Linked DNA regions of Pseudovibrio sp. Tun.PSC04-5.I4. The protein of the gene in region 2 interacts with the protein of the main gene of each other region in a pairwise test. Links are inferred from orthologs where the notes say so. Each region holds a gene or a part of one and is shown on either strand. Other genes may lie near its edges. The genes, in order: rho and hfq.

The links.
Region 1: the proteins of hfq (region 2) and rho interact in binary tests that used the Escherichia coli proteins (3 or more experiments, as listed by UniProt). The link is inferred for Pseudovibrio sp. Tun.PSC04-5.I4 from one-to-one orthologs.

What each region holds. Positions count from the first base shown.
Region 1 is NZ_FNLB01000006.1:3,022,564-3,037,740, reverse strand. What follows is about bases 11,912-14,838. They hold rho (transcription termination factor Rho), read right to left. Parts: upstream 14,045-14,838; coding sequence 12,779-14,044; downstream 11,912-12,778. Other genes in these bases: hemE (uroporphyrinogen decarboxylase), read right to left, coding at 14,770-14,838; hemJ (protoporphyrinogen oxidase HemJ), read right to left, coding at 14,311-14,739; BLS62_RS19305 (GNAT family N-acetyltransferase), read right to left, coding at 12,094-12,678; BLS62_RS19310 (GNAT family N-acetyltransferase), read right to left, coding at 11,912-12,101. Also shown: leuS (leucine--tRNA ligase), read left to right, coding at 1-754; LPS assembly lipoprotein LptE, read left to right, coding at 741-1,343; holA (DNA polymerase III subunit delta), read left to right, coding at 1,351-2,391; BLS62_RS19345 (hypothetical protein), read left to right, coding at 2,537-3,073; BLS62_RS19340 (ParB/RepB/Spo0J family partition protein), read right to left, coding at 3,251-4,150; BLS62_RS19335 (ParA family protein), read right to left, coding at 4,259-5,086; 16S rRNA (guanine(527)-N(7))-methyltransferase RsmG, read right to left, coding at 5,098-5,718; tRNA uridine-5-carboxymethylaminomethyl(34) synthesis enzyme MnmG, read right to left, coding at 5,765-7,648; tRNA uridine-5-carboxymethylaminomethyl(34) synthesis GTPase MnmE, read right to left, coding at 7,925-9,274; BLS62_RS19315 (thioredoxin domain-containing protein), read left to right, coding at 9,373-11,382; more of BLS62_RS19310, read right to left, coding at 11,517-11,911; more of hemE, read right to left, coding at 14,839-15,177. UniProt on the Escherichia coli protein: Facilitates transcription termination by a mechanism that involves Rho binding to the nascent RNA, activation of Rho's RNA-dependent ATPase activity, and release of the mRNA from the DNA template.
Region 2 is NZ_FNLB01000006.1:1,562,801-1,577,913, forward strand. The notes cover bases 5,842-8,704. They hold hfq (RNA chaperone Hfq), read right to left. Parts: upstream 7,471-8,704; coding sequence 7,213-7,470; downstream 5,842-7,212. Other genes in these bases: hflX (GTPase HflX), read right to left, coding at 5,842-7,213; BLS62_RS12345 (D-amino-acid transaminase), read right to left, coding at 7,635-8,513; trkA (Trk system potassium transporter TrkA), read right to left, coding at 8,649-8,704. Outside these bases: BLS62_RS12300 (MATE family efflux transporter), read right to left, coding at 1-366; BLS62_RS12305 (TetR family transcriptional regulator C-terminal domain-containing protein), read left to right, coding at 520-1,185; aroQ (type II 3-dehydroquinate dehydratase), read left to right, coding at 1,182-1,625; alternative ribosome rescue aminoacyl-tRNA hydrolase ArfB, read right to left, coding at 1,673-2,107; BLS62_RS12320 (omega-aminotransferase AptA), read left to right, coding at 2,414-3,775; mazG (nucleoside triphosphate pyrophosphohydrolase), read left to right, coding at 4,009-4,839; BLS62_RS12330 (hypothetical protein), read left to right, coding at 5,022-5,672; more of hflX, read right to left, coding at 5,753-5,841; more of trkA, read right to left, coding at 8,705-10,025; BLS62_RS12355 (nitrogen assimilation response regulator NtrX), read right to left, coding at 10,065-11,432; BLS62_RS12360 (sensor histidine kinase NtrY-like), read right to left, coding at 11,422-13,689; BLS62_RS12365 (DJ-1/PfpI family protein), read right to left, coding at 14,060-14,650; ntrC (nitrogen regulation protein NR(I)), read right to left, coding at 14,871-15,113. UniProt on the Escherichia coli protein: RNA chaperone that binds small regulatory RNA (sRNAs) and mRNAs to facilitate mRNA translational regulation in response to envelope stress, environmental stress and changes in metabolite concentrations.

The DNA.
Region 1 (15,177 bases), 1.5 Mb from region 2 along the record:
TATTACCATCGGCTCCATCGAGAAGATGTCTAAGTCGAAAAAGAACGTTGTTGATCCAACAGATATTATCGATACTTACGGCGCTGATACTGCACGTCTGTTCGTTCTGTCAGATAGCCCGCCAGAGCGGGACATCATCTGGACCGAAGACGGTGTAATCGGCGCATGGCGCCACGTGCAACGTGTATGGCGTATCATCAATGAGGTTTTCTCCAAGACTGAAGCCAATACCGTTAAACCAGCAGAGTTTGGTGAGGACGCAACTGCACTACGGCGAGTTTCACATAAAACACTTGCTGCAATCACAAAAGACTTTGAAAACCTCGGCTTCAACCGTGCTGTTGCGCGTCTTTATGAATTCACAAACGCTATCAGCAAAGCTCTTCAGGCTGACCTGTCTAAGCCAGATATGGCTTATGCAGTGCGTGAGGCAGCTGGCTTCATCTTGCAGCTCATGGAACCAATCACACCTCACCTTTCCGAAGAATGTTGGTCATTGCTCGGCAATGAAGGCTTAGTTTCCACTGCAAATTGGCCTGCGCTGGAAGAAGAATTGCTCGTAGAAAATACCATTACGCTTCCGATTCAAATCAATGGGAAGAAAAAAGGTGAGCTAACAGTAGCAAGAGACTCTTCCAAAGAGCAGGTAGAAGAAGCTACTCTAGCGCATGAGGCTGTTCAGAAGGCTCTGGATGGCAAGGCTCCGCGTAAAATCATCGTGGTACCTCAGAGGATTGTAAATGTCGTTGTTTGATCGCCCTGCTAATTCAGGACGCCTTTCCCGTCGGGTACTTCTCGGCGGGGCAACACTTGTTGCGGGTGCCCTTCTTCTTTCCGGATGTCAGTTCCGCCCACTATATGGTGTTAGCCCAACATTAACAGGTGATGGAACTGTTGAAGAGCAAACCGTTCAAGGTCAGCTCGCCGCTATCTCAATTGATTTTCCGGGCTACGGCGATACCAGTAATATCAAGCGGATCAATCAGGTTCTCCGTAACCACTTGATCTTTGCATTCAATCGCGGTGGCAAGGGTCTTCCTTCCAAGTATCAGTTGGAAATTCTGACAGATAAACGCAGAGCCGAAGTTGGGGTTGAACAGCTGGCTGATGTACCAACGGCTTACAGCATCACCGTAAACACCAGTTTCGTGCTTTCAGATAAGGCTACCGATAAAACGCTTTATTCTGGCCGTTCTTTTGCTTCCGCATCCTTTGACTTTTCAAGCCAGCGGTTTGCAAACCTGAGAGCGGAACGGGATGCTGAAGACCGTGCAACAAAAGTTGTCTCAGCAGATATCCATACGCGTCTCGCAAGTTTCTTCGCGACACATCCTGTAGAATAGGAAAACTATGGTAGCGCTCAAAGCTGCTGAAATTGAACGGTACATCACCAACCCGCCAGATGCTGTAAACCTTATTTTGGTTTATGGACCAGACACCGGGTTGGTGAATGAGCGTACTCATGCCCTCATTTCCAACGCTGCTGCAGAGAATGACGATCCATTCTCTCAGGTTAAACTGGATGCTGCAGATATAGCCAGCGACCCCAGCCGGTTGATTGATGAAGCTCTCACGATCCCTCTTTTTGGTGGTAGGCGAACCATTTGGGTCCGTGAGAACGGCACCAAAAGCGTTCTCCCAGCCGTTGAACCTCTGCTGAAAAACAATGACTTCACTGCATTCATAGTCATTGAGGCAGGCGACCTGAAAAAAACGGCTGGCCTCCGTAAAAAGTTTGAAGCCAGTAAAACGGCTATCGCGATCCCCTGCTTTGCAGACACAGCGAAAGATGTAGATCGTCTTATCGACGATGAAACCAACTCAGCGGGCCTGCAAATAAGCAAGGAAGCCCGCATGACGCTTCACACACTGCTTGGAGCCGACCGCATCGCCAGTCGTGGTGAATTGAAAAAGCTCTGCCTCTATGCGATGAAGGACAACCGCATCGAAGTGCATCATGTTGAAGAGATCATCGGAGACGCTTCTGCATTCGCCATGGACGAGCTAATTGATGCAGCTGCACTCGGAGACACAGTTACTCTGGACCACGGCTTAGAGCGCCTCTCAGCTTCAGGGACAGACGCTGGAATGATCGCCTCTCAAGCATTACGCCACTTCCAAATGCTTCACCTGTGCCGTTTAAAAGCGAACCAACGCATTGCAGTTGAAGATGTTATTGGTGGCATGCGCCCTCCGATTTTCTGGAAGCGCCGCTCAAAGATCGTCAGACAAGTAGAGATCTGGAATGAAGACTATCTGGAACGCGCACTCACTCGCTTGAATGATGCAGTCCGCGAGTCCCGCTTCAATGCAAGCCTATCCGCAGCAATCGTCTCACACACGCTCCTTGCAATTGCTCAGGTAGCAAAAGCTGCGAACAGACGCCGGTAACCAGCAAATTTCATTGTAAATTCCTTGAGCACCGCCAATTAAACTTGGTGGTGCTTTGGGGTGCTGTCACATTAAGTTCAAACCAAATTATACAAAAATATTTTTAACTATATCTGGGAATTTTTGAGCATTGAGGAATCCCGCAATGATTACAAAGCGGAAAATTATAAGAAGAAGTCGCTTCGGTACATTCTATATGAGAGGTCTCACAATTTTGATCCTCTATGGATTAATTGTGGCACTTCCAATTAAATATCTGCCTATCCCTGGATTTAGAACCACAGGAGAGCTCTTGAGTGGAGGGTGGAGTTGGGGAAGTATTTCTGGTTGTTTTAGTTATGTCCCAGTCCTCAATTTTGATGGAACAGATGGGTACCTAATTCTAGAAGGAAAGCGTGATTGGCAGATGTTTGAAAACATCGCTCTAAAGACAGATGCTAACTACACATATTTTTCAGCAACCATGTATACTCCGAATAAGCATAGAAAAAAAGAACCTGTCGAAATTGTAATAAAGTATTACGATCTAGGAAAAACTATGCATGCTGAAGGTGTCACAGTGAATGGACATGAGGGTGAATCGGATCTGTTTACATTAGTTCAATGCGGATACCCAAGCTTAGTAAACTATGCCCTGCGCCTCTTCAATATCAGAGAATATTGGGTTGAACCAAGAAAATAACTTTAGAGCTATTTTTACGACCGACTTCAGATCAAAGCATCTGCATCTCGCTTTAACAAAACTGGTTTAGTCAAAGTTGTTTCTTTCCCGAATCTATCTTAATTTCACTTCCGAATCTAAAAAGGCCGCGCCTCAGTTAAGAGGTACGGCCTTTTTCATAATAATCAGCAGGAACAATTAGTTCTGAATGCCAAGCAAGCGACATACTTCATCAAGCTGCTCAACACTCTTGTATTTGATCTTCAGCTCACCAGTGCCCTTTTCAGGTTTGTGTGCAATAGCAACTTTCAAACCCAAGCCATCGCCAAGGCGCTTTTCAAGCGAACGCGTATCAGCATCTTTTTCAGGCTTCGGAGCACTCTCTTTTTTCTTAAGCAGCTCAGGGTTTTGAGCCAGGCGCTCAGCATCACGAACTGTGAGTCCCTTCTCCACGATAAGCTCTGCCAAGCCTGCGGGATCGTCAGCCGTAATCAAAGCACGTGCATGACCGGCGGTCAAAAGCCCCTCAGCAAGGTAATCCTTTACAGAATTCGGCAGCTTGAGAAGACGCAGCGTGTTTGCAACATGGCTGCGGCTCTTACCAATCACCTTGGAAAGCTCAACCTGACTGTAAGAAAACTCTTCAATCAGCTGATCATATCCAAGCGCTTCTTCAATCGCATTAAGATCCGCACGTTGCACATTTTCAATAATGGCAAGTTCCAGAGCTTCCTGATCCGTCACTTCACGAATAACGACCGGAGCATCATGAAGACCAGCTCTTTGAGCAGCCCGCCAGCGGCGTTCACCTGCAATAATCTCAAAATGACCCGGCTTGTTAGGGCGTGGACGAACCAAAATTGGCTGCACAATACCCTTTGTACGAATGGATTCCGTCAGGTTATTGAGATCTTCTTCTACAAATGATTTCCGTGGGTTACGCGGGTTTGGCTGAAGATACTCAATCGGAACCTTTCGGTTGTCACGGCTCCGTTCTGCAGGCGATATTGTTGGCTCGGAGTTTGCCTCACCCAAAAGCGTAGCAAGACCGCGCCCAAGTCGCTTATTCCCTCGTCCTGCTTCCTCTGTCTTCGCCATTTCGGATTCCACCTATTTACATTTCAGGGCCTCAGAGTCGACGGGCCCTTCCCGCGGTTCCCTCGCGGGTCATCAAATTATTTTCTACAAGTAGCAACGGCATCCAAATCAAGCCGCAGCCATCCGCATATCACGCTCACGTTGAATGATTTCGGAAGCGAGTCGTAAATACGCCTGCGAGCCGGAGCACTTCAAATCATAAAGCAAAGCAGGCTTACCATAGGATGGAGCCTCAGAAACGCGTACGTTACGCGGAATAACCGTCTCATAGACAGCGTCACCCATCGTTTCGCGAACATCCTGCACAACCTGACTGGAGAGGTTGTTGCGGCTATCGTACATAGTGAGGACGATGCCGTGAATACTCAGTTCTTGGTTCAGAGACTGCTTCACCTGCTCAACGGTACTCAACAGCTGGCTCAAACCTTCCAACGCAAAGAATTCACATTGCAGAGGTACGAGAATGCTGTGTGATGCAGCTAAAGCGTTGATCGTAAGCAAGTTCAGAGATGGCGGGCAATCGACAAGAACATAAGAATATCCTTGTATTCGTCCCTCATCAGCTTCCTGTGCCATACCGGAAATTGCATTGCGTAATCGGAATGTACGATCACTGGCAGCAGAAATTTCCAGCTCCACCCCAAGCAAATCCATCGTCGACGGAGCGATCCATAACCGCGGAACAGCCGTTTCAAGAATGGTCTGTTCCAGTGTTGAGTCACCGCTCATAACATCATAAGTGGAATATTCACGATCGATACGATCGATACCCAGGCCCGTAGAGGCATTGCCCTGCGGATCAAGGTCAATAATCAGGACGCGCTCGCCAATCGCAGCAAGTGCAGTGCCGAGATTAATGGCTGTCGTCGTTTTGCCTACGCCGCCCTTCTGGTTAGCGATAGTCAACACACGAGGAGATTTTGGCAATAAGCTCATCCAACAGCACCTTATTTAGCGGTTTTCGGCTCGATTTTCGACAGGACCAGAACGCGACTTAGCGGATCTACTAGACTTACTTTTTCTACCAGATCAATTGACCACTCGGCAGATGCTTCTTCAATTTCGCGACGAAAATCTTGACCTTTGTGGAAAACAGCAGAAGCACCACCTTGTATAAACTGTGAAGAAAAACCGCAAAGAACCTGAAGAGAAGCCAAAGCCCGTGCAGAAACGCCCTCAATTGGAGCTTCCCACCCGTTTGTAACGGCTTCGATTCTACCCGCATGTACTTTGACATTACAACCCGCTTCTCGCGCAACAGTCCGGAGAAACGCCGCTTTGCGTTGATTACTCTCCACCATGTGAACAATACCATCCTCCCCTTCCTGTTTCAGCAACATAGCTGTCACCAATCCGGGAAAGCCAGCACCACTTCCAAAGTCAATCCAGGAGCGTGCATTAGGAAGTGTTCGCTGAATCTGGATGGAATCAGCAACGTGCCGCATCCAAATATCGTCCATAGTAGATTGAGAAATCAAATTCTGCGCCGGCTGCCACTTACGAACGAGGTCCACATAGATACCTAAGCGCCCAAACGTTTCACGTGAAACATCCTCATACATGCGCATAACAGGTGTAATCTGGCTGTAATCAGCCCGTTTTTCTAAAGCCATATTAAACAGCACCAACAACTTTTTTGCCTGAACGGCGAATATAAACGAGAAGCAACGTCAGCGCAGCAGGAGTAATACCATCCATGCGTGAGGCTTGCCCTATGGTCGAAGGACGCAAAGCTTCCAGCTTTTGACGCACTTCATTGGAAAGCCCCGTGAGAGTAGAGTAGTCAATCCACTCCGGAATTACCAAATTCTCATCTCTTTTAAGAGCTTCAATATCCGCAGCTTGCCGTTCCAAATATACAGAGTACATCGCATCAATAGCGACCTGCTCGGCAATTTTAACATCAAGCCCCTTCATCTCATCAAAAATCTCGGTGAGTTGTTCAAGCGAGATATCTGGATAAGCCAGCAAGTCAAAAACGGAGCGTTTCACACCATCCTGATTTATCGGCAACCCATGCTTACGCCCTTCATTGGGTGTAATTTTGACGAACTGCATCAAATCCCTGGTTTTCCGCAGTTTTTCAACCTTCGTTTCGAATGCGATGCGACGCTTATCGCCGATACATCCCCACTCAATACCAAGTGGAGTAAGACGTTGATCCGCATTATCTGCACGAAGAGTAAGACGATATTCAGCCCGTGATGTGAACATGCGGTAGGGCTCTGTAACCCCCCGTGTGGTGAGATCATCAACCATCACACCGATATACCCATCAGCACGACCGATAGTCACTGACGGCCCATTCTGCGCGGTGCGGGCGGCGTTCAACCCGGCAAGAAGTCCCTGCGCTCCAGCTTCTTCATAACCTGTAGTTCCGTTAATCTGACCCGCGAGATAAAGCCCTTTTTGCTTCTTTACCTCAAGCGTATTCGTCAACTCTGTTGGATCAATATGGTCGTACTCAATTGCATAAGCTGGCCGGAAGTATTCAACTTTTTCAAGACCGGGAATTGTCCGAAGAAACTGGATCTGAACATCCTCAGGTAGCGACGTCGAAATACCGTTTGGGTAGACGGTCGGATCGTCAAGCCCTTCCGGTTCCAAGAAAATCTGATGCCCATCACGATCGCCAAAGCGAACGATCTTATCTTCGATAGACGGACAATACCGCGGGCCCCTGCCCTTGATCTCACCGGAGTACATCGCCGACCGGTTGATATTATCGCGAATGATTTTATGCGTCTCAGGTGTCGTCCGCGTAATGTAACAAGGAACCTGCCGGATCTCAATTTTATCGGTCATTGTTGAGAACGGTATCGGATTTTCGTCACCCGGTTGCTCTTGAAGGACACCCCAGTTAATGGTGCGGCCATCCAAACGCGCCGGAGTACCGGTCTTCAAACGCCCAAGGCGGAGACCAATTTCCTCCAGTGACACAGACAAACCAAGAGCCGGTGCTTCCCCATCACGACCAGCAGGTATTTGCCTATCGCCAATATGAATGAGACCACGAAGGAATGTCCCGGTCGTGATCACAACTGCCTTTGCAGAAACACGACGGCCATCAGCCAGAGTAACACCCTTCAGGGTATCTCCGTCACGGATCAGCTTATCGGCCTCACCCTCCACAACATCCAAATTGGCAATCGCTTTGATTTCGGCTTGCATGGCTTCACTGTAAAGCTTGCGGTCTGCCTGAGACCGAGGCCCCTGCACAGCCGGCCCTTTCCGTCGATTGAGCATCCGAAACTGAATACCGGACGCATCAGCAACGCGACCCATCAATCCGTCCAGCGCATCAATCTCACGCACCAAATGTCCCTTCCCCAAGCCACCAATGGCCGGGTTACAAGACATCACACCAACTGTATCAAAGCGATGAGTAATGAGTGCTGTATGTGCACCCATGCGAGCAGACGCAGCAGCAGCTTCACAGCCCGCATGGCCGCCGCCAATGATGACTACGTCAAACTCAAGATCAAAATTGTTAGGCATTTCGGTCCTGCATTTCGCCGTTCTAAATACAGAGATAAGTATGAAACTCACTTTGTAAGCATCTGGACCAATCTGGGTCTCAGATAAAATCTGGGGGAATTAGAAGGGCAATTACCTGTTCTCTTGAAAAGTTGATACAACAGCTCACGCCTCGGGTCAAAGAAAACAGTGCATTCAGTCTCCAATGCCGCGACTAAAGTTTTCCACGGGACTCACTGAGTTTTCCCCACTAACTCCCGATTTCCCAAAAACGTTTCACGTGAAACATGCCTATTTTTACTTACCTACGCAAAAATCTCGGAAGATCACATCCAGCAAATCTTCCACATCAATGCGCCCTGTGATGCGGCCAAGCTGATCAGCGGCCCTGCGAAGATCTTCCCCTCTCAACTCAATCGGATAGCCAGCTGCATTGATGGCTCGGTCCAGATCATCTACACATTGTGTAAGATGGCTACGGTGGCGTTCACGAGTAATCAGAGGGTTTTCAATAAGTCCAATATTTCGTTCCGCAAACGACTCAAGACTTGATAGCAGCGCGTTCATGCCACCTTCATCGCGAACAGAAACGTTAATCTCTTGGGTCGTTTCGAAGGAGTCATGATCAACAACGTCACCCAAATCACTCTTGGTATTAAGCTGCCAGATCTCCGCTCCACCCGTCTTTAAGCTTGCGGGTAGGTCTTCCTGGTCCACATTGGGAGCGCGTGTCCAAAGAATGAGATCAGCTTTTCCAGCATGTACCAGAGCCCGCCGAATACCTTCCTTCTCAACTATGCCCACGCTTTCACGAATGCCAGCGGTATCAATCAGGGTCACAGGATAGCCACCAAGATCAAGATGGACTTCCAACACATCGCGTGTTGTTCCGGCTTCTGGCGTAACGATGGCAACATCTCGTTGAGCCAGCTTATTCATCAAGCTGGACTTCCCTGCATTAGGTGGGCCAAGCAGAACCACTTGAAGACCAGAGCGAAGTCTCTCCCCTCGCCGTGCATCGGAAAGGTGAGCGAGCATCGCATTGCGCAGCTTATCCAGCTCCACCCAAATTTCATCTGCAACAGAATCCGGGATGTCATCCTCATCGGAGAAATCAAGCTCAGCTTCAATCATCGCGCGGCTGCGAATAAGCGTATCGCGCCACTGCGTGTAAAGCTGTCCCAGAGCGCCGTCCATTTGCCTTTGAGCTTGCCTGCGTTGAGCATCTGTTTCAGCGTCGATAAGATCAGCAAGCCCTTCAACCTCAGTCAGATCAAGCTTGTTGTTGTGAAAGGCCCGACGTGTAAATTCACCCTGTTCTGCAGGACGACACCCTTCAAAGCTTGAGAGAACCCTAAGAACAGCAGCGACAACTGCCCGGCCGCCATGGCAATGTAGCTCAACAGTATCTTCCCCGGTAAAGCTTCCCGGCCCTTCAAACCACAAAATCAAAGCATGATCTAAGAGTGAACCATCTACAGGATCCCACAATTTTTTCAGACTTGATTCACGTGAAACTGGGAATTTACCTTTAATAAGTTCTCTGAGCACCGGCCTGGATTGAGAACCAGATAAACGGATAACAGCAACGCCTGAAGGAAGTGCGCCGCTGGAAACGGCGTAGATTGTTTCCTGTTGTGTATTCATTCAAAGTCCGGTTCTTTATTCGCTATGTGATCACGCTGTGACTGCGTTAAACCTACCCTATTCGCCAAGCAATACCTTGAATTCAGGATCACCTCTTTATGAGCAGAAATCGCTTAACGAACGCTTCAAGCCCTTACCTTCTTCAACACCAAAATAACCCTGTCCACTGGTGGGAATGGAGTAAGGAGGCACTCGACGAAGCACAAAAAACAAACAAGCCAATTCTGCTGTCTGTCGGTTATTCCGCTTGTCACTGGTGCCACGTCATGGCTCATGAGAGTTTTGAGGATGAAACAACAGCTGCCCTCATGAATGAGCACTTCATCAACATCAAGGTAGATCGTGAAGAACGTCCTGACATCGATCAAATCTATATGCAAGCCTTGCATATGCTGGGCGAACAAGGTGGCTGGCCGCTGACAATGTTCGTGACACCCACCGGTGATCCATTCTGGGGTGGAACATATTTTCCAAAAGAAGCTCAGCATGGCTCTGCTGCTTTTAAAGATATTCTCGCGGCAGTAGCCCAAAGCTTCTCAACGGATCGCGATACAATCGAAGCCAACAGACAGGCCATCAGTCAAGTGCTGAATGCACCACATCCCGAAGCCTCCCCCCTTTCAGCATTCATGATTACCGCTGCAGGCAAACAACTCTTCACCATGCAGGATGAAGTGGAAGGCGGAATGAACAGTGCGCCGAAGTTTCCGCAGGCCGCAGTTCAGGAGCTTATTTTCAGAACCGCCAAAGGCCAGAAAAATACCTTTATGCGCGACCAGTATTTGGTAACCGCGCGTGCTATTTCTCAGGGCGGAATATACGATCACGTGGGAGGTGGCCTGGCTCGTTACGCAGTAGACTCTATTTGGCTCGTCCCACATTTTGAAAAGATGCTCTATGATAATGCCCAGTTCATTGAACATCTATGTTGGGCCTATCAGGAAACTGGCGAAGAACTGTTTCACCTCCGGATCCAGGAAGTGATTGATTGGCTCAAGCGGGATATGAAACTACCTGAAGGCGGCTTCGCATCTTCTATGGATGCAGACAGCGAAGGTGTCGAAGGCAAGTTCTACGTCTGGACTAATGACGAGCTGAAAGCCTTAGTTCCAGAAGAGCACTTCGAGCTGTTTTGCAAAGCCTATGATGTGACCATTGAGGGCAATTGGGAAGGGAAGATTATTCTCAACCGGCGTCAGTCCCCTACTCTTCTAAACGCCGCCCAAGAAGACGTGTTGGCTACGTGCAGGAAGATCCTGCTTGATCATAGAGCAACCCGTATACCGCCTCACAAAGATGACAAAGTTCTAGCTGATTGGAACTCCATCCTTATCTGTGCGCTTGTAAAAGCAGAACCCCTTGTTTCACGTGAATCTATTCGCATTTCTGCCAAGGAAGCTTTTGGCTTTATTATTGAGCATATGCTGGTAGATGGAAAGCTCAGTCATTCCTGGCGACAGGGCAACAGATTAGAAACTGGTTTTGCTGCAGATTATGCATGGACAGCCAGAGCAGCTCTCGCCCTATATAGTTCGGAACCGAATCCTTCCGAAAAGCAGGCATACCTGAATAAAGCCGAGGAGTTACTTTCCATCCTTAATGACCGCTTCTCACACACCAACGGCGGCTTCTATATGACGGATAAAGATGCCGATGACCTCATCCTCCGGCCCTACCACGCTTATGACGAAGCAACCCCCAACTACAACGCGGTCGCTGCATTAGCCTTCACAGAGCATTGGATACTGACGGGAAATACATCTTCCCGCAATATCGCTGATGGGACACTGAATGCCTTCACAGCTGACATTCATAAAAATGTCTTTGGCACCGCAGGCCTCCTGAATGCATTGGATACAAGAACGCGCTTCAAGAAAGCGCTTGTTGTTCACGGTTCTGGACCGGAAGCGAATCCAATGAAGGAACCACTCCATAAACATTCTGATCCGGTATTTTATATAGACGAAGTCCCAGAGGGTTCTATAAAGCCGGTTGAGCTGGAAAACTCATCCTGGAACAATGGTGAGACCACTGTTTTCATCTGCTCAGAGAAGGGCTGTTCCTTGCCCGCTACCACACCAAAACTTTTAGGCGAGCAATTACACTAAGCATATCAATCAAGGGTTGGGTCGTTGTTTCACGTGACCCAGCCCTTGATTAGAGCTTTGAAAATTGATGTGATTCACGTGAAACATCACATTATTAACAGGAGAACAAATTCTTTATCCCATCAAACTAAGCTCTAAGATACAGATGCGAAACGGTCTCTATTCAACCGGTAAAGAACATGCCTACGAAGCCAATGTCCCTCTTCCAAAAACTGATGATCAAAATCATCAGAAACTTCAGTCACCATTCCAAGCCGTTGCATTACCTTTTGAGAACGCTTGTTTTGAACTGCAGTAAAACTTACGACCTCATCCAACTGAAGAGTTTCGAACCCGAATCTAAGCCAAATACGGGATGCTTGCTGCGCAATCCCCTTCCCCCAAGCATCAGGAATAAGACGCCAACCGATCTCAACGCAGGGATCAAACGGAAGAGGTATTGGATAGGTTGGGATACCTAAACCACAAAAGCCAAGGAACTTCCCGGACAACTTGTCTTCGACAACTGGTACCGCAAAACCGTGGCTCTCCTGTTTTGCCAACAAGCGTTGATGCATGGTCTCGCTTTCCTCTCGAGACATCACATTTGGGAAAAACTCCATAACGCGAGCATCAGCATTCATCTCCGCAAGACCATCCAGATCCCGCGCTTCCCACTTCCGCAATACAAGCCGGTCCGTCTCAATATGCGGGCATTTGTCAATTAGTGTCTCAACCATATTCACGGTCCAAAAATTGTTGTTTTGTAATCCGGTATAGAAAATTCCGCGCCAGTGGAGCATTCGCATCCATGTCGGGATCAATAAAATCGTCACCAGTTGAATAAATCATCCCAAGGCGCTTCATGGTATTTTCAGAACGTTGATTGCCCACAACCGCATTCGCGACAATCTCATCCAGCTTCAAAATCTCAAAACCGAATTTAAGCCAGATACCTGCTGCTTCCATGGCAATGCCCTTCCCCCAAGCATCACGTTGAAGCCGCCAGCCAATTTCAACGCACGGCCCAATAGGAATATCAGTCTCTTGAACATTAAGTCCACAGAAGCCCAACAAACGACCAGATTGTTTATCTTCAACAACCGGGAAGCAATAGCCATGCTGATCCTGTTTTCTCAGCACACGACCTAACATCTGCTCCGCTTCTTCAGGTGATTTCACAGCGCCGAAGAATTTCATGACCCCAGGATGCCCACATAATTCAATCAGGCCATCAAGATCCCTTTGCTCCCACTTACGAAGAATAAGACGCTCTGTTTCCGCACGAGGACATTTATCAAGAACAATAGTTTCCATGTCACTCTCCCTCTCAATTCAAAATAGAATCCAATCAACAAACAAAAAAAAGGCCCCGCACACCGAAGTGAGCGAGGCCCTAAAACTCGGTACAATAAATCTATGTATTCATTGAATCGAAGAAATCATCGTTGGATTTTGTCTGACGCAATTTATCGAGCAGGAACTCAACAGCATCAACAGTATTCATCTGGCTTAGGATACGGCGCAGAACAAAAGTCTTCTTGAGCTTATCAGCAGAAACAAGAAGCTCTTCCTTACGAGTACCGGAGCGCTGAATATCAACAGCCGGGAAGACACGTTTGTCAGAGATCTTACGATCAAGGATAATTTCGGAGTTACCCGTTCCCTTGAATTCTTCGAAGATAACTTCATCCATACGGCTGCCGGTATCAATCAGGGCCGTCGCGATGATGGTAAGAGAACCACCCTCTTCGATGTTACGAGCCGCACCAAAGAAGCGCTTAGGACGCTGCAACGCGTTCGCATCAACACCACCAGTAAGAACTTTACCAGAGGACGGCACAACGGTGTTGTAGGCACGACCGAGGCGTGTGATGGAATCCAGAAGGATAACAACGTCACGGCCATGTTCAGTCAGACGTTTAGCCTTTTCAATCACCATTTCAGCAACCTGAACGTGGCGAGAAGCAGGCTCATCAAATGTAGAAGAGACAACTTCACCATCAACTGTGCGCTGCATGTCCGTTACTTCTTCCGGACGCTCATCAATCAACAGAACGATAAGGTAACACTCAGGATGGTTGGTTGTAATAGACTTCGCAATATTCTGAAGGAATACTGTTTTACCTGTCCGAGGAGGCGCAGTGATCAGAGCACGCTGGCCTTTGCCGAGCGGAGCTACAAGATCAATAATGCGAGAAGAAATATCCTTGGAGCTGGATTCCGGTATTTCAAGATTGAAGCGATCTTCTGGGTAAAGCGGCGTCAGGTTATCAAAATGAACCTTATGTCGCGCATTTTCAGGATCTTCAAAGTTGATTTTATTGACCTTCAGAAGGGCGAAGTAACGCTCACCATCTTTAGGGCTACGGATCTGGCCTTCAACAGTATCACCAGTGCGCAGAGAAAAGCGACGGATCTGTGAAGGTGAAACGTAAATATCGTCTGGGCCTGGCAAGTAGTTTGCATCAGGAGAGCGGAGGAAGCCAAATCCATCTTGGAGGACCTCTACGACACCTTCGCCGATGATCTCAATATATTGCTCTGCAAGTCTCTTCAAAATCGCAAACATAAGTTCCTGTTTGCGCATGGTACTTGCATTTTCGACATCATGCTCCTCAGCTACTGTAAGGAGTTCAGTCGGGCTTTTAGACTTAAGGTCTCTGAGTTTCATTTCCCGCATAAATAGGGATCGTCTTTACTATGGGTTCTGGACTTGATTTAGCTTTAAAGGATCAAGAACTTTCGAACACAAAACGTTAGGGGGGAATTGCAGCTTCTCTAGGTACGACGTTCATCGACCTACGAAAATCGCTAGGAGATTAGCGATTATTAAAGCTGCACTGTGAAGGTGTCGGCACAATAACTAATCGAATTCAATTCGGCAAGTGCTTATTGCCCACTAATTCTCCTAAATTTTCAATAATAATTTCCGAATGCCCGGATCACCTAGGGTTTAAAGATCACTAGGAACACAATTGCAACCATTAATAGTGTTGGAATCTCATTAATAATTCTAAAGTATCGCTCACTATTCTTGTTTTGATCCTGCGCAAACTTGGTCACATGCTTCGAAAGCATTACGTGATATATCGTCATGAGAATAACAAGAGAGAACTTCAATAGAAACCAAAGATCAAAATATGCATCAAGCAAATAAACCAACCACAAACCAAAAATCCATGTGGCCATCATTGAAGGCGCCATAATTGCTTTCAGCAATCGGCGCTCCATGATCTTAAAGGTTTCGCTCTTGTCAGATCCGATTTCTGCCGTCGTGTGATAGACAAAAAGGCGCGGGAGGTAGAACAATCCTGCCATCCAAGCAACTACAGAAATTATGTGTAGGGACTTCGCCCAGGAATATGCATCATCCATAATCCGCGCCTCAATATTTGTAATAACCGATTACAGGCCTTTTACGCGCTTCACCATCTCAGCCACGTGTTCTGGCGGTGTCTGCGGCACAACGCCATGACCCAAATTAAAGATATGCGGGCCATTGCCTAAAACTTCGAGAGAGTGATCTATTCCAGTTTCAAGCGCACGTCCACCGGCAACCAGTCGCATCGGATCCATATTCCCCTGAACAGGAACAATCTTCTGAATTTCCTGAGCAACTTCTGCAGGAACAGTCCAATCCAGACCTACTGCATCAACACCAGTACCTTCAACATAGCGCTTTAGCCGCGCTGCGGATGCTTTCGGGAAACCAATGATCTTCGCATTGGGGCGCTGAGCTTTCACGCCATCAACGATTTTGCGAGTTGGACCAACAGACCACTGTTCAAATCCAATGTCATCCAAAACACCTGC
Region 2 (15,113 bases):
CACGGCTGGTGTGAAAAAAAGAAGCAACACCGCAAAGACAATCGCAATACTCACTGCGCAGATAAGCGCCTTCGTGAAGATGTTGGAGGCATCACGAAACCGGCGCTCGCCAATAAACTTGCCAGCTATGACAGCAGCACCAACGGTAAGCATAACCACCACGCCAAAGAACAGCGCAAACATCGGTGTAATCAGGCTAATAGCTGCCAGCGCAGTCGAGCCAACAAAGTTCCCAACGAAGATGCCGTCAATAATACTGGCGGAGGCAATGGAAATCAGCCCCAGCACAGCAGGCACCGCAAATCGGGTAAACTCCTTCGCAGGGCGGCCTGTTATCATACGTTCTTCTGCCACAGCAGCTGACATGAGATTATCTTCCACTTTAAAAACCGCAGGTCCCGGTATCGCTTCAATGATCAGGAGTACATAGAAATTGAACGCATGATCAACTTGGACATATGATCAAATTTGTGATAAGTCAAGAATTACGCAAACAATCAAAATGTAAATGGATCTGCCATGGCCTATCTGCCAAAAGAAGAACGTCGCAAGGCGATCATTTTAGCGACACTGGAAGTAGTTGCGGAAAAGGGTTTTGCCGGCATTACAACGCGGGTTATCGCCACAAAGCTTGGCGCGGCAACCGGCATTCTTCACCATCACTTCAAGTCATTGATAGACCTGAAATGCGAAGCGCTTCGTTTCCTATCTCGGAAAAACGAGAGCAATTGCATCAAGATGGCGCAGGAACTGACACCGACACAAACGCTCCTCAAACTTTTGAGTTTTAATGCAAGCGCGGAAGAAAGATCGGAAGTCAGCATATGGATCAGCGCAGCTGATGAAGCGACCAGAGAACCGGAGTTTGGGCAGGTATACGCCGAAGAGAACAACAAACACCATCAATGGCTCTGTAATAATCTAAAAGAGGGAGCCAAAGCAGGAGAATTCACACTCTCCCTGCCAGCTGAATTGGCAGCATGGAAACTCATGGCTGTGGCCTATAACCTTTACGATATCTCCAGCCTGCCTCACACAAACTTGTCACCGGAAATGGCTGTTGAGATCATCAAGCAAGAGCTCATCACGACCCTTGGTGTAAAAAGCAAAGACCTTGCATCCCGGTTGCTTCCAGTCAATAAAGAGCAAACCACTTGCATCTCAACCGCAAAGAGCCCCGCATGAAGAAGATCCTTATCCTCAACGGCCCAAATCTCAACCTGCTCGGAATGCGCCAGCCAGAAGTTTACGGCTCAACCACTCTGGCAGAAATTGAAGACCAGTGCCGCGCCCATGCAAAGCAACTTGGCGTTGAGGTTGAATGCAAACAATCCAATCACGAAGGCGAGTTGATCGACTGGATCCATGAGACACGCCAGTCCCGCACAGCAATTGTGCTCAATGCCGGTGCCTACACGCACACATCCGTTGCAATCATGGACGCCATTGCCAGTGTGGAGCGCCCTGTGATTGAACTACACCTCTCCAACATCCATCAGCGAGAAGAGTTCCGCCACACCTCCTATATCTCAAAGGTGGCCAAGGGCATGATCTGCGGATTTGGCGCATATGGCTATACGTTGGCAATGGATGCAGCCACGCGCATTCTAGAAGAAGAAGACTAAACAGCTCTCCAAAAACGCGATATTACTCACAAAGCGAACGTGCAGCTTTAATCGTAATTTTTGGAGTTACGCATCTTCTTCACGTTCCCACGTTGCTTTTTGCATTCAATCCTGCGGCGTTTCGAGGCCAGTGTAGGCCGCGTTGCTTTGCGCGCTTTGGGTACAAAAGCTGCTTTGCGAATAAGCTCCAGCAAACGCTCCAACGCATCATCCCGGTTGCGCTCCTGTGTGCGGAACCGGTCAGCCGTCAAAATGATCTCGCCCTTCAAGGTCAACCGCGATCCGGCAAGCTTCCTCAACCGATCCTTCAGATCATCGGGAAGAGTCGCATTTCCATCCAGATTGAATCGCAACTGGACCGATGAAGACACTTTATTCACGTTTTGACCGCCCGGCCCGGACGCCCGAATAAAATCTTCTTTCAGGTCGCGCTGATCAATTGAGTAGCGCTCGTTCACTTTAATTGTATTGCGCTCACTCATTGCATCCACCAGCCGGCCTATCATCCATATCATTGATTGAAATACTAATTTTACTCTTTGGTCAAAAATACAACCTCAAGCAAGTCTCACCGCTATAATACTCAATCCGCACTTTTGCAAAGAATTGATAGGACATTGCCACACTCTACCCTAGGTATAAACGGAGGTATAATACGCGTAGGCGTTTGATATCACTTGATTTACTACGGTCTTCTACCTAGTCTCAATTCCTATCCTGCCAGAGGATAAATAAACACGACACACAGCCGCAAAACGCTAGTCGTCCTACGTGTTGTTGGAGGGGAAATGACAGAGGCAGAAACACTGGTGCAAGACGAGGTTCAAAAGAACACCGGCCTGACCACAAATAATCTTGATGCATTTTGGATGCCGTTTACATCCAATCGTCAGTTCAAGAAAGACCCGCGCATTATCGTGAAGGCCAAAGACATGCACTACACCACGGCAGATGGCCGTGAGGTATTGGATGGGACTGCAGGCCTTTGGTGTTGCAATGCAGGTCATGGCCGCCAAAAGATCGTTGAGGCGGTCCAAAATCAGGTTGCCGAGCTGGACTACGCACCAGCCTTCCAGATGGGCCACCCAAAGTCTTTTGAGTTTGCAGCCCGTCTTGCGGCCCTCATGCCGGACCCGCTCAACCATGTTTTCTTCACCAACTCAGGCTCTGAGAGTGTTGAGACCGCGTTGAAGATGGCGCTTGCCTACCACAAGGCAAACGGCGAAGGCTCCCGGACCCGTTTGATCGGACGTGAGCGCGGCTATCACGGCGTAAACTTCGGCGGCATTTCCGTTGGCGGCATGGTCGCCAACCGGAAGCAGTTTGGCGCGATGCTGGCTGGCGTGGACCATATGCGTCACACCCACAACATTGCGGGCAATGAATTCAGCAAAGGCGTGCCTAAAAACGGCGTCGAATACGCTGAAGATCTGATGCGCATGGTTCAACTGCATGACCCATCCACCATCGCCGCTGTGATTGTGGAACCTGTTGCGGGCTCCGCAGGCGTTATCTTGCCGCCAGAAGGTTACCTGCAACGCTTGCGTGACATCTGTGACGAGCACGGCATCCTGTTGATCTTTGACGAGGTCATCACCGGCTTCGGTCGTTTGGGCGCGCCATTTGCGGTTGACTACTTCGATGTCATACCGGATCTCGTCACCACGGCAAAAGGCCTCACCAGCGGCGTTGTGCCAATGGGCGCAGTCTTTGCCAGCTCCAAGATCTATGATGCGTTCATGACCGGCCCTGACCATCTGATCGAGCTGTTCCATGGCTACACCTACTCAGGTCATCCATTGGCCTGTGCAGCAGGTCTGGCAACGCTGGATGTGTACGCAGACGAAGACCTTCTGACACGCGGTGCCAAGATGGCCCACTACTGGCAAGAAGCACTTCATTCTCTGCGTGACTGCAAAAATGTGATCGACATCAGAAACATCGGTCTCATCGGCGCAATCGAGCTGGAGCCAATGGCGGGTGAACCGACCAAGCGTGCATTCACGGCCTTCCTGAAGGCTTACGAGAAGAACATCCTGATCCGCACCACAGGCGACATTATTGCCATGTCGCCGCCGCTCATCATCTCTGAATCTCAGATTGATCAGCTGGTTGGTACGCTACGTGAAGTTCTTAACGAACTGGATTAAGGTCCGCACATCATCGATAATTCAAGAGGGCGCGCAAGCGCCCTTTTTCTTAACTAATAATATTATCAATAACTTATAGATTACTTCTATAGTTAAACATCATTTACCTTAAGTGGTGCATGAGCTGCAATACACCGCAAACTCGCAGTGCAGGCACAATGTCCCTCGCCAGAAAAACACTACGCTGGTAATGTGCGGCTTACGCTCCAAACCAACCACCCATCAGGATCAGCATGTTACCTTCCCGCGATATTTCCCGCCTCATTGAAATCATGAAGGCCCTCAGAACCCCCGTCACAGGCTGTCCATGGGATCTGGAGCAGACCTTCAAAACCATCTCTCCCTACACCATTGAAGAAGCCTATGAGGTTGCTGATGCCATCGAACGGGAAGATCTTCCTGACCTGAAAGAAGAGCTCGGAGACCTGCTGTTACAGGTCGTCTACCACGCACAAATAGCCGAGGAAGAAGACGCCTTTGCCTTCGAGGATGTGGTTGAGGCCATTACAAAAAAGATGATCCGTCGCCACCCGCATGTGTTCGGCGATGACGAACAAAAAGCAGCAGGCTTTCCAAAAGGCGCATGGGATAAAGTCAAGGACGAGGAAAAGCTCGAGCGCAAACAATTGCGCCAGCAAATGGGCTTGCTTGAAAAACAACCTAGATTTCTCGACGAAGTCCCCTCCGCCTTTCCGGCCCTGACAGAAGCAGAAAAACTCCAGCACCGCGCCTCCAAAGTCGGCTTTGACTGGGGGGCAGCAGAACCCGTTCTGGCAAAGATCAAAGAGGAAATAGACGAGCTCACCGAAGAAGTTCAGGCAGGTACTCCCGACCGCAACAAGATCGAAGATGAACTGGGCGACGTCCTGTTCGCGCTCGCAAACCTTGCTCGCCACTTGGAAATCCAGCCAGAAGCCGCCCTAAAGCGCACCAACGCAAAATTCCGCCGCCGCTTCGCCCACATAGAAGACGCCGCAACTGAAGAACAACGCCCCCTCGCAGACCTCTCCCTTGATGAAATGGAAGCCCACTGGCAAGCGGCGAAGAAATTTGATCCGAAGTAGAGCAAGGCTTTATGCAAAGCAGAGCGCTGTAGATCCTCAGCTCAGTCTCACCAAAGACGCCATCCCGGCCCTGAGCCGTGACCTAGTAGCAACGTACACATATACAAATATTTTTGACGGAAAAAACCACGTCAGAATTGTTTGACCAAGCGCCACCAATAAACCCAAGCAAGGAGAACTCCATGGCTAACAACATTGAAGATTACAAGTTATTAAAAACCAAACTTGAAGTATGCAAGGTGCTATGGGGCGCTACTTCAGTCATTACCGCAGGGTCCTCCGCCTTAATAACTGACAAAATTTCGGAATTATTTCAGAAAAGGCTTAGAGAGCTCGATGAAGCAGTAGTCCAAAGCTTACACGACGGTAAAATCCACGAAAACTCGTTTATAGAAGAAGACCGCCTGGTTTCATTCATTTTTCGTGCAAGACGAGCAGCAATCGAAGGAGCAGGTAAAACCAAGCTGAAGTTAATTGCTGACTACTTTTTCGATCATGCTTTTGACGCAGATTACGAGGAAGCAAAGATCAACGAATTCACAGACATTACCGCCACCCTCACTCAATCCCAAATTAAAATAATCGCGCTACTCAAAAGGAATTTACAAAATAAAGATTTCAACAAAGCAGGCATGACTTCAGATGATCAATTCGAAAAATACTTTAAGGAGTACTACAGCAGCATTGAGGAACTTTCTGACGCATTAAACATGCTCATACGCTTTGGTTTTGTCCGCCCACTAAGCACTTTTGGACGGATAGGCTTTGCTCTTACATCTTTTGGCGAAGAGTATATTTTTAGTTTAAATCTCACCAGTGAACAGCCCAATTGAACGCATCCAATAACCACCTCAAACAAAAAAGCCCCACTCCAACGAGCAGGGCTTTCATGTTATTTAGTCCAGTCAAACGATCAGATCGGCGAGTAGCCGTTGTCGTCCTCGACTGGAGGTTCTTCCGGGAGTTCCAGACCTGTCACAAAGTACTTTGCAAACCGGTCTCGTACTCGTGAGCGATGTGCATCAGGAACACGAACATCCAGGCGGATGCCGTCCTCGGATTCCGTCCGCGATAGAATCTCACAGTTCTGGTAGAGCCACGCATGCCCCTCGCCTTCACTGTGCGGCAACACCATACTCACCGTATCGAGTTGCTCGGCCAAACGCGCTTCAATGCGCTTTACAAGGTCCGCAACACCCTCACCAGTCACCGCAGAAAGGGCAATCGGCCCCTCTTGCGCAGAATTGCTTTCCAGCAATTTAGCCCGGTGCGTCTCTTCAAGCAGGTCGATCTTGTTATAGATCTCAATAACACGATCGCTTTCAGAAACTTTCAGCCCAAGCAGTTCCAAAGTCTCATTCACATCCTGAGACTGAGCCTTGGTATCTTCATGAGCAATATCGCGCACATGAAGCACGATATCAGCCTGAATGACCTCTTCCAGCGTCGCCCGGAAGGCAGCAACCAGATTGTGCGGCAACTCGGAGATAAACCCAACCGTATCGGAAAGAATCACCTCACGGCCATGAGGCAGCTTGATACTGCGCAGAGTTGGATCCAGCGTCGCAAACAACAGATCCTTAACAAACACGTCCGCATCAGTCATGCGGTTAAACAACGTAGACTTGCCCGCATTGGTGTAGCCAACAAAGGCAACCACCGGATGCGGCACTTTCTTACGTGCTTTACGATGCAGCTTACGGGTCCGCTGAACTTGCTCAAGGTGTCCCTTCAGCAAAGTAATGCGATCCTGAATGACCCGTCGATCAGCCTCGATCTGGGTTTCACCCGGACCGCCCACAAACCCAAGACCGCCACGCTGACGTTCAAGGTGTGTCCATGAGCGAACAAGACGCGACTTCTGCCAGGAAAGATGCGCAACCTCGACTTGTAGCCGGCCTTCTTTCGTTTGAGCGCGCTCGCCAAAGATCTCAAGAATGAGACCCGTCCGATCGATGACTTTACAGTTCCAATCTCGTTCGAGATTCCGCTGCTGGATAGGAGTAAGGGGATGATCTACAACGACCAGTTCAATTTCTTCGGCTTCGATCTGCTGGTGAATTTCTTCCACCTTACCAGAGCCAAACAAACTTCCAGGTTTCACTGCAGCCAATCGGACCAAAGCTGAGGATACAATCTCTAACTCGATTGCCTCAGCAAGCCCGATAGCCTCTTCCAGTCGTGCCTCAGGACTACGCTCAGCCCCGAAAGGACGCTCAGGAGCGCCCCTGCCTCTTGCGAGGGCACGGCTTTTGATGATCGGTACGATGATGAGCGACCGGGTTCCCCGGGTCACCTCATCTTCGCCGGCCTCAACGTTCGCATCACGTTGCTTGCGATTCAGGCCGGCTTCTTTATTTGATTGGGGCTTCATCAGCCTCCTGCTTTTTCGCCTTCTTCGTCAGCCGGTTCAAACAGCTGTATAGGGCTATTTGGCATGATAGTAGAGATAGCGTGTTTGTAAACGAGCTGGGAGTGCCCGTCACGGCGCAATAATACGCAGAAATTATCAAACCAAGTAACTACGCCTTGCAGTTTTACACCATTGATCAAAAAAATGGTCAGTGGAGTCTTCTGCTTCCTGACGTGATTTAAAAATGTATCTTGAAGATTTTGAGCGCGGTCAGCCATATCTATTTTTATCCTGTTCTCAGTGGACGCGGCCGCGGCATCCACCATTTACTGTTCCCATCCTCGAAACGGTCCAACGACACTCACAAATACAAGAGAGATGTCTCCACCCTTTTGGTGAACCGCCCAAATTGTAAATTACCCATCAGCAAACACCAGAGGCATTAATCCCCGGCAACATTCAGTTTAATCAACTCTGACGCTTCATGGAATGATTTTCTTAAGTCCTGAACTATTGGTCCCGGCTTTCCATCACCCATAATTGTTTCGTTTATTTTCGTTACAGGCATGACAAGACCCGATGCACTTGTTAAAAATACCTCCTGAGCCTGTTTTGCCTCACTAATAGAAAAACCGCGTTCTTCTACATGAAACCCTTTCGTTTCCGCCAATTTCATCAGAACGCCGCGGGTAATTCCCTTTAAGATTCCGTGGGTAGCGGGCCGAGTAACCAAAGTCCCGTCCTTTAGGATTATCCAAGCATTCGTTGAACCACCCTCAGTAATCAGGCCATTCTTATCCACAAACCATGCTTCACGAGCGCCTGATTCCTTAGCCTTTTGTTTAGCAAGGACATTAGGTAAAAGACCAACACTCTTAATATCAACCCTATCCCAACGATTCTCTTCAACGGTAATTACACCAACCCCCCTCGCCGCAATTTGGTCGTTTTTTAAACGTGAAACCGACTTTGCAGTCATAACGAGAGACGGTGGCGTGTCTTTTGGCGGGAAATAATGATCGCGTGGAGAAACGCCGCGTGTTACCTGCATATAGATCAAACCGTTTTTGACGCGGTTCAGCGCAATCACTTCCTTCATGACACGCACAAGCGCCCCACGAGACATCGGCGCACGAATTTGCAGCTGCCGAAGGGAGCGGTCGAACCGATCCAGATGCGATCCCATGTCGACGAGGCTATTGTTCCAGACTTCACAGACTTCATAAATACCGTCAGAAAACTGGTAGCCCCGATCCTCAATATGCACTGCGGCACGAGAATGAGGCACATATTGTCCGTTTACATAGGCGACGCGGCTCATCGGCCTCTCCATTCTTGGAAATTCATCACAACCAATGTTAGCGGTTTTTCCTTATGCCATGCAAGCGCCACCTTGGGATTACAACGGGGCATTTCTCAACAATATCAAAGAGAACCTGCGGATTCAGGGATAATTCTAGAAGAACTCCAGCGAGACACGGAACATTTGCTCCACCTGACGCACTTTATCGGCCACAGCAAAGATCACAACCCGGTCATGGGCCTGAATGCGCTCGTCTCCTCGTGGAGAGATAACCTGACCATCCCGCAAGATGCCACCAATGCGGATGCCCTCAGCCAGCTCCACTTCACGTAAAGGGCGCCCAACCAGAGGAGATGTATCCAGCGCTTCCGCTTCAATCACCTCAGCAGCTCCGTTTTGCAAGGCATGAACGGCCCGGATACGGCCACGGCGCACATGCTGCAAAATCTTGGAAATGGTCACCTGACGCGGGTTCACAAACGCGTCAATACCCAAAGCATGGGCAAAAGCGGGGTAACTGGAGTTGTTCAGCAATGACAAGTTGCGCTCACAACCCATTTTCTTGGCCATCACACAGGAGAGAATGTTCACCTCGTCCTCGTTGGTGAGTGCCACCATCATATCTGCGTCTTCAACATCCGCCTCTCGGAGCATCACCTGATCCAGCGCAGAACCATGCAACACAACAGTCCGGCGCAGCTCATCGGCAATGCGAATGGCCCGATCCCGAGAATGTTCAATGATTTTTACTTTGGTCTTTGTCTGTTTGCCTTCAAGACGCCGCGCCACATACGCCCCGATGTTACCGCCACCAGCAATAAGCACACGGCGCGCCTCAGGCTCCTCGTGACCAAAGATGCCAAGCGTCCGGCGAACCTGATCCCGGTTACAACACACATACACGAGATCCCCCTCTCGCATCATATCAGAGCTGTGCGGAACAAAGACCTTACCATCACGAGCAATACCAACAACCACTGAAGACAGATCCGGAAACAGCTCAGTCAACTGGCGCAAAGGCGTGTCCAGCACAGGGCAATCAGTACCGCAGTCAATCCCAACAATCACCATATGATCATCGGCAAAGCGTACGGTTTCCATCGCACCAGGCAAAGACAACCGGCGCAAAATCATTTCACCCACTTCAATTTCGGGAGAAATAATCACGTCAATCGGCATATTATCGCGAGAAAACAGGTTGCGGTAATGCGGCTGCAAATAGCTCTGCGCACGCACACGCGAGACTTTGATCGGCACGTTGAACAACGAGTGTGCCACCTGACAGGCCACCATGTTGACCTCGTCATACAAAGTCACTGCAATGATCATGTCTGCCTGATCAGCTCCGGCCTGCGCAAGCACATCCGGGTGTGCGCCATGGCCAATAAAGCCGCGCACATCCAGCGTATCACGAATGGCATGAACCAGCTGCGGGCTCGTATCAATCACAGAGACATCGTTTTGCTCTGCTGCAAGCTTTTCCGCAATACCGTAGCCAACCTGACCGGCGCCACAAATTACAACCTTCATACTTCAGTCCTTTGCTCGAACATCCTGATCCATCACCACTTAGGTGAGACCAAGGGACTTGAGCTTTCGGTGCAATGCTGACCGTTCCATACCAATATATTCAGAGGTCCGCGAGATATTCCCGCCAAAGCGCTTAACCTGCGCTTGCAGATATTCCCTCTCAAACTGCTCCCGAGCTTCACGAAGTGGCAAGGACATCAGTTCTTCACCACCATTAGACCCCGGCATACTTGGCACGGTAGAGGCAACCTCAGCAGGCAGAAGATCAGCTGTAATCACAGCTTCAGGATCAGCCCGCGTCAGGATCATCAATCGCTCAACATTGTTGCGCAATTGGCGAAGGTTCCCCGGCCAGTCATGGGTTTGCAGCACGGCCATTGCATCTTCACCAATCCGGCGCATTGGCAAGCCAGTCGCAGTGGAAATTTGCTTCATGAAGAAGTGAATCAGTTGCGGAATATCTTCGCGGCGCTCTTCCAGAGCCGGCACCCGCAAAGGCACCACTGCAAGACGGTGGTACAGATCTTCCCGGAACAAACCTTCCGCAATGCGGTTTTCCAGATTACAGGCGCTTGAAGACAGGATGCGCACATCCACCTTCACCTTGTTATGCCCGCCCAAACGGGTGAACGTCTGGTCCACCAGAACTCGCAGGATCTTGTTCTGCGTTTCCAAGGGCATATCGGCGATCTCATCAAGATAGATCGTGCCTGCATGAGCCTCTTCAAGAGCACCCACTTTACGCGAAGACGTATCCGTCTCCTCAATGCCAAACAGCTCTTCTTCCATGCGCTCAGGCGTAATATTCGCCGCTGAAAGCACCACAAAAGGTGATTTAGACCGTGGAGAGGCCTCATGAATGGTCCGCGCCACCAACTCTTTACCAGAACCGGACGGTCCGGTGATCATCACACGGCTGTTGGTCAGGCAAATCCGTTCAATCGTCAGGCGCAGGTTGTTGATGGAAGATGAACTGCCCACCAGATTGGAAACATCCCCTGCCCGCTGTTTCAGCTCCTTAATCTCACGCTTCATGGAAGAAGCTTCCAGAGCACGCTCGATTGTCAGAACCAGCTTATCGGCCTTAAACGGCTTTTCGATATAATCGTAAGCCCCTTTTTTGATCGCAGAAACAGCAGTTTCCACGTTGCCGTGACCTGAAATAATCACGACAGGCAAATTGGGGTTTTCTTTATTGATGACCTCAAGAATCTCAAGCCCATCGAGCTTGCTGCCCATCAACCAGATATCAAGAACAAGAAGAGAGGGCCGCCGGTCAGCAATAGCAGCCAACGCCGCATCACTATCCCCCGCGGTCCGGGTATTGTAGCCATCGTCCTCCAAAATACCGGCGACCAGCTCACGAATATCCGCTTCATCATCAACGATCAGAATGTCACTTGCCATGGCTTTTCACCACCATTTCTTTGGTTTGAATTTCATCTAAGGAAGGATCTTCAACACTACGCAACGTCAGCCGAACCATGGCCCCATGTCCCCCGTCAGCAACGGACGGTGCATCAAGCAATTCAATACCCCCTCCGTGATCTTCCATAATTTTCCGTACAATCGCGAGCCCAAGACCAGTGCCCTTTTCACGGGTGGTCATGTAAGGCTCTAAAAGCCGTGTACGGTGCTCGGTTGGAAGGCCAATACCATTATCGATCACGTCAATCGTATGGACCAGACCCTCCGAATAAAGCTTCACAAGAACATTGCCCTTCTCAGGGCTGTCCTCCTTCGCCAGATAAGCCTCAACAGCCTCCGACGCGTTCTTAATCACATTGCCGACAGCCTGCCCCACAAGACGGCTATCAAACGTTGCCTGTACCGGCTCTTGCGGCACATCCGTTTCAAAATGGACCTGCGAATTGGTAACCGATATCATGAACGCAGATTCCCGAACCACAGAGCGCAGATCAGCAGAGGCCATCTTTGGTTTTGGCATGCGGGCAAAGGAGGAGAATTCATCCACCATGCGCCCTATATCGCCCACCTGACGAATGATTGTGTCCACGCACTGATCAAACACCTTGCGGTCATCTTCTTCAATCCGCTTGCCATAACGACGGCGAACACGCTCTGCCGAAAGCTGAATTGGCGTCAGCGGATTTTTGATCTCATGCGCAATACGGCGCGCAACATCCGCCCATGCAGAATTTCTCTGCGCGGCCACAAGGTCGGTAATGTCATCCAGTGTCACCACAAACCCATGCTCAGAACGGGTCGCTTCCTCAGTCGTCACACGCACATTCACAGTGCGCTCACGACCATTGCGCATTAATGAGACCTGTGCCACCTGAGAGCCATCTATACTCTTGACCAGAGCCTTAGTAACAACCTCTTCCACCTCAGGAATATTATCGAAGATTGGCTTTTCCAAAAGCTCCTCTTCGTCCTGACCAAGCAACCGCTTTGCTGAGCGGTTAACCATGGTCACATCCCCCCCGTCATCAATACCGATGACGCCGGAAGACACCCCTTCGAGCACCGCTTCACTAAAGCGGCGGCGGCGGTCAATCTGATCATTGGCAGCAAGCAAAGCATCACGTTGCCCGCGCAGCTGACCCGTCATATTGTTAAAGGTCCGCCCAAGGTTCTCGAGATCACCGCTGGCTTTGTCCGCCTCAACCTCAACATAGTAGTTGCCCTTTGAGACCTGATCTGCCGCCCCAATAAGATTGCGGATGGGCAAAACCAGTTGGTTCGCAAATCCAAACCCAACCCAGATGGACGACAGCAACAGCACCAGCGCAACGCCCACATACACAAGCGCAAAGGCCAGTTGGACGCCAAAGCGGCGGCTTTCCAACTCAGCATATTCATTGACACCGGACTCGGCCAGTCGTTGATATTCAATCACGCGCGGATCGAGTGCCCGCGTCACATAAAGGTACAGATCCTCATAGGCAGAAAGCTTCATCACACCGCCAACAAGGTTGGAAACCCCCGGTGCAATCAGCACAGGAGCTCCCTCTCCTGCCTGGTTCATAGCAACAGCAGGCGGCAGCAAAGGCTCCACATTCGGATCACGCAGCACCTTCATAACCACGGTGCCGTCTTTTTTCAGAACATACGCCCCAAGCAAGCCACGAACCCATGTCTGCGTCTCAAAGAACCGATCAAATCGTGTTGGATCATAAAAGTAGGAATTACGGTTGAGGTCCACGTCACTGGACATACCAATCAGCGTAGAACGAAGGGAGTTGCCGTGTTCTTGAACATAGGCTGCTGCAACCGATTGTGCATTGGTGATGATTTGACGTGTCCGCGCTTCAAACCAACGGTCCAACCCCTGATCCAGCGTGATTGTCGCCACTACAGCCACAATAAAAGCTGGCAGGGCCGCAACAAGCGAGAACATCGTCACGATGCGCACATGAAGCCGGGCAGCAGCACGCCCACGGCGCCGCGCCTGCAAAAGCTTCACCAGCTCGACAATAATGAGACCGATAAGAAGGAAAACCAACCCGCCATTGATGCCAAGCGCGATGTAAACCACCCGCTCAGAGGGCACAATTGGCGTCACCCCCATCAAAACAAGAAAGGAAACCCCAATGGAACACAGCGCCAGAATAACCGCTGCCAATCCAAACATTCTGGATTTGCGACCTTTTGCGTCAAGTTTTCGAGTATCTTCTTCTGTTTTTGATTTGAAAATCATGAAACGCGAACCTGCGAGACCTTTAAAGCGCATCCCCCTCCAAGTGCCTTGAGGTTTTCAAAAAGGAATATGCATGACACTAAACGCTAAAGCCGCTTGACTGTTCCTAAAGTAAAATCAGACTGCCTTAGTAAATTTGAACACAGACTATTAACATAGAATGTTGCCAAAATGCGACAATGGGTTTTATTAGTCACACTCTTGGTGGGGAAAACCCTACGCACGGTTCCACTTTAAAAGCATGCTACTCGCATTCTTAAAGCCATACAGGCCTGCTAACTCGATTGTTTCCAGAAGGAGCAATCACACAACTGACCGCAGAGAAATAACACTCTCCATCATCTTGAATGATTTATAGCAAGACCAAACCCTAGGCGAATGGATCCTCAGTACGGTCTTTTTGCCAGCAATACTCGCAGTAGGTCGCCACTCCCTCCGCGGTATCAACCCCATGCATGATCGAGATTGCTCCAAGAGCCATATCCATGCCCGCTGAAACACCGGAGGAGGTAATGAAAGCGCCATCTTCCACCCAGCGCGCCTTTCGTTGCCAATGAACATTCGGCCCCATGCTCTCTACCCATGAAAAAGCCGCTTTATTTGTAGTGGCCCGGCGACCATCAAGGACACCAGCTTTAGCTAAAAGCGCACTGCCAGTACAAACACTGAGCGTATACTCAGCATTGGCTGAAGCTTCTGCGATCCAACCCAGCAGACGGCTATTCTTGACTTCCCGGCGAGTGCCTGCCCCTCCCGGAACAAACAGCACATCATAACGCGCAGTATCTAGCGTCGATTTATCCGCATGGACCAACAGGCCTTGGTGACTGGAGACTAATCCAACTGTCTCAGCCACAAGGTTCAGCTCAAACTTGGTTCCAAGCACCCCAAACATTTCCATAGGGCCAAAGAGATCAAGCAACTCAAACCCAGGAAAGATTAAGGCCCCAATTCTGCGCATGTTAGGCACTCCCTCAAAAGCAAAGCGAAACGCAAGATGTGAGTGTAAGGCACCTTGCGTAATAGGAACAATTAGAAAACTCCTAACCATGATGATTATGGAATATTTTATGATTATTTATAAGATGAAATTGCACCTGATATTTGTAGCTTTCAACCCTGAAACGCAAAATGGCGCCATCTAAGGCGCCATTTCAATACTCAACAATCCAGAGAAACCATTATCTGGAGCTGCGGATCACCTGCACATCCAGATCGCGGATTTTCTTGCGCAGTGTGTTTCGGTTCACTCCAAGCAGTTCAGCAGCTTTGATCTGATTGCCTCTGGTCGCGGCCAGAACCGCACTGATCAGCGGGTATTCCACCTCACGCAAGATACGGTGATAGAGCCCCGGAGGTGGCAACTCCTCCCCGAACTCACCAAAGTAATCACCAAGGAACCGCTCCACAGAACCACTCAGGTC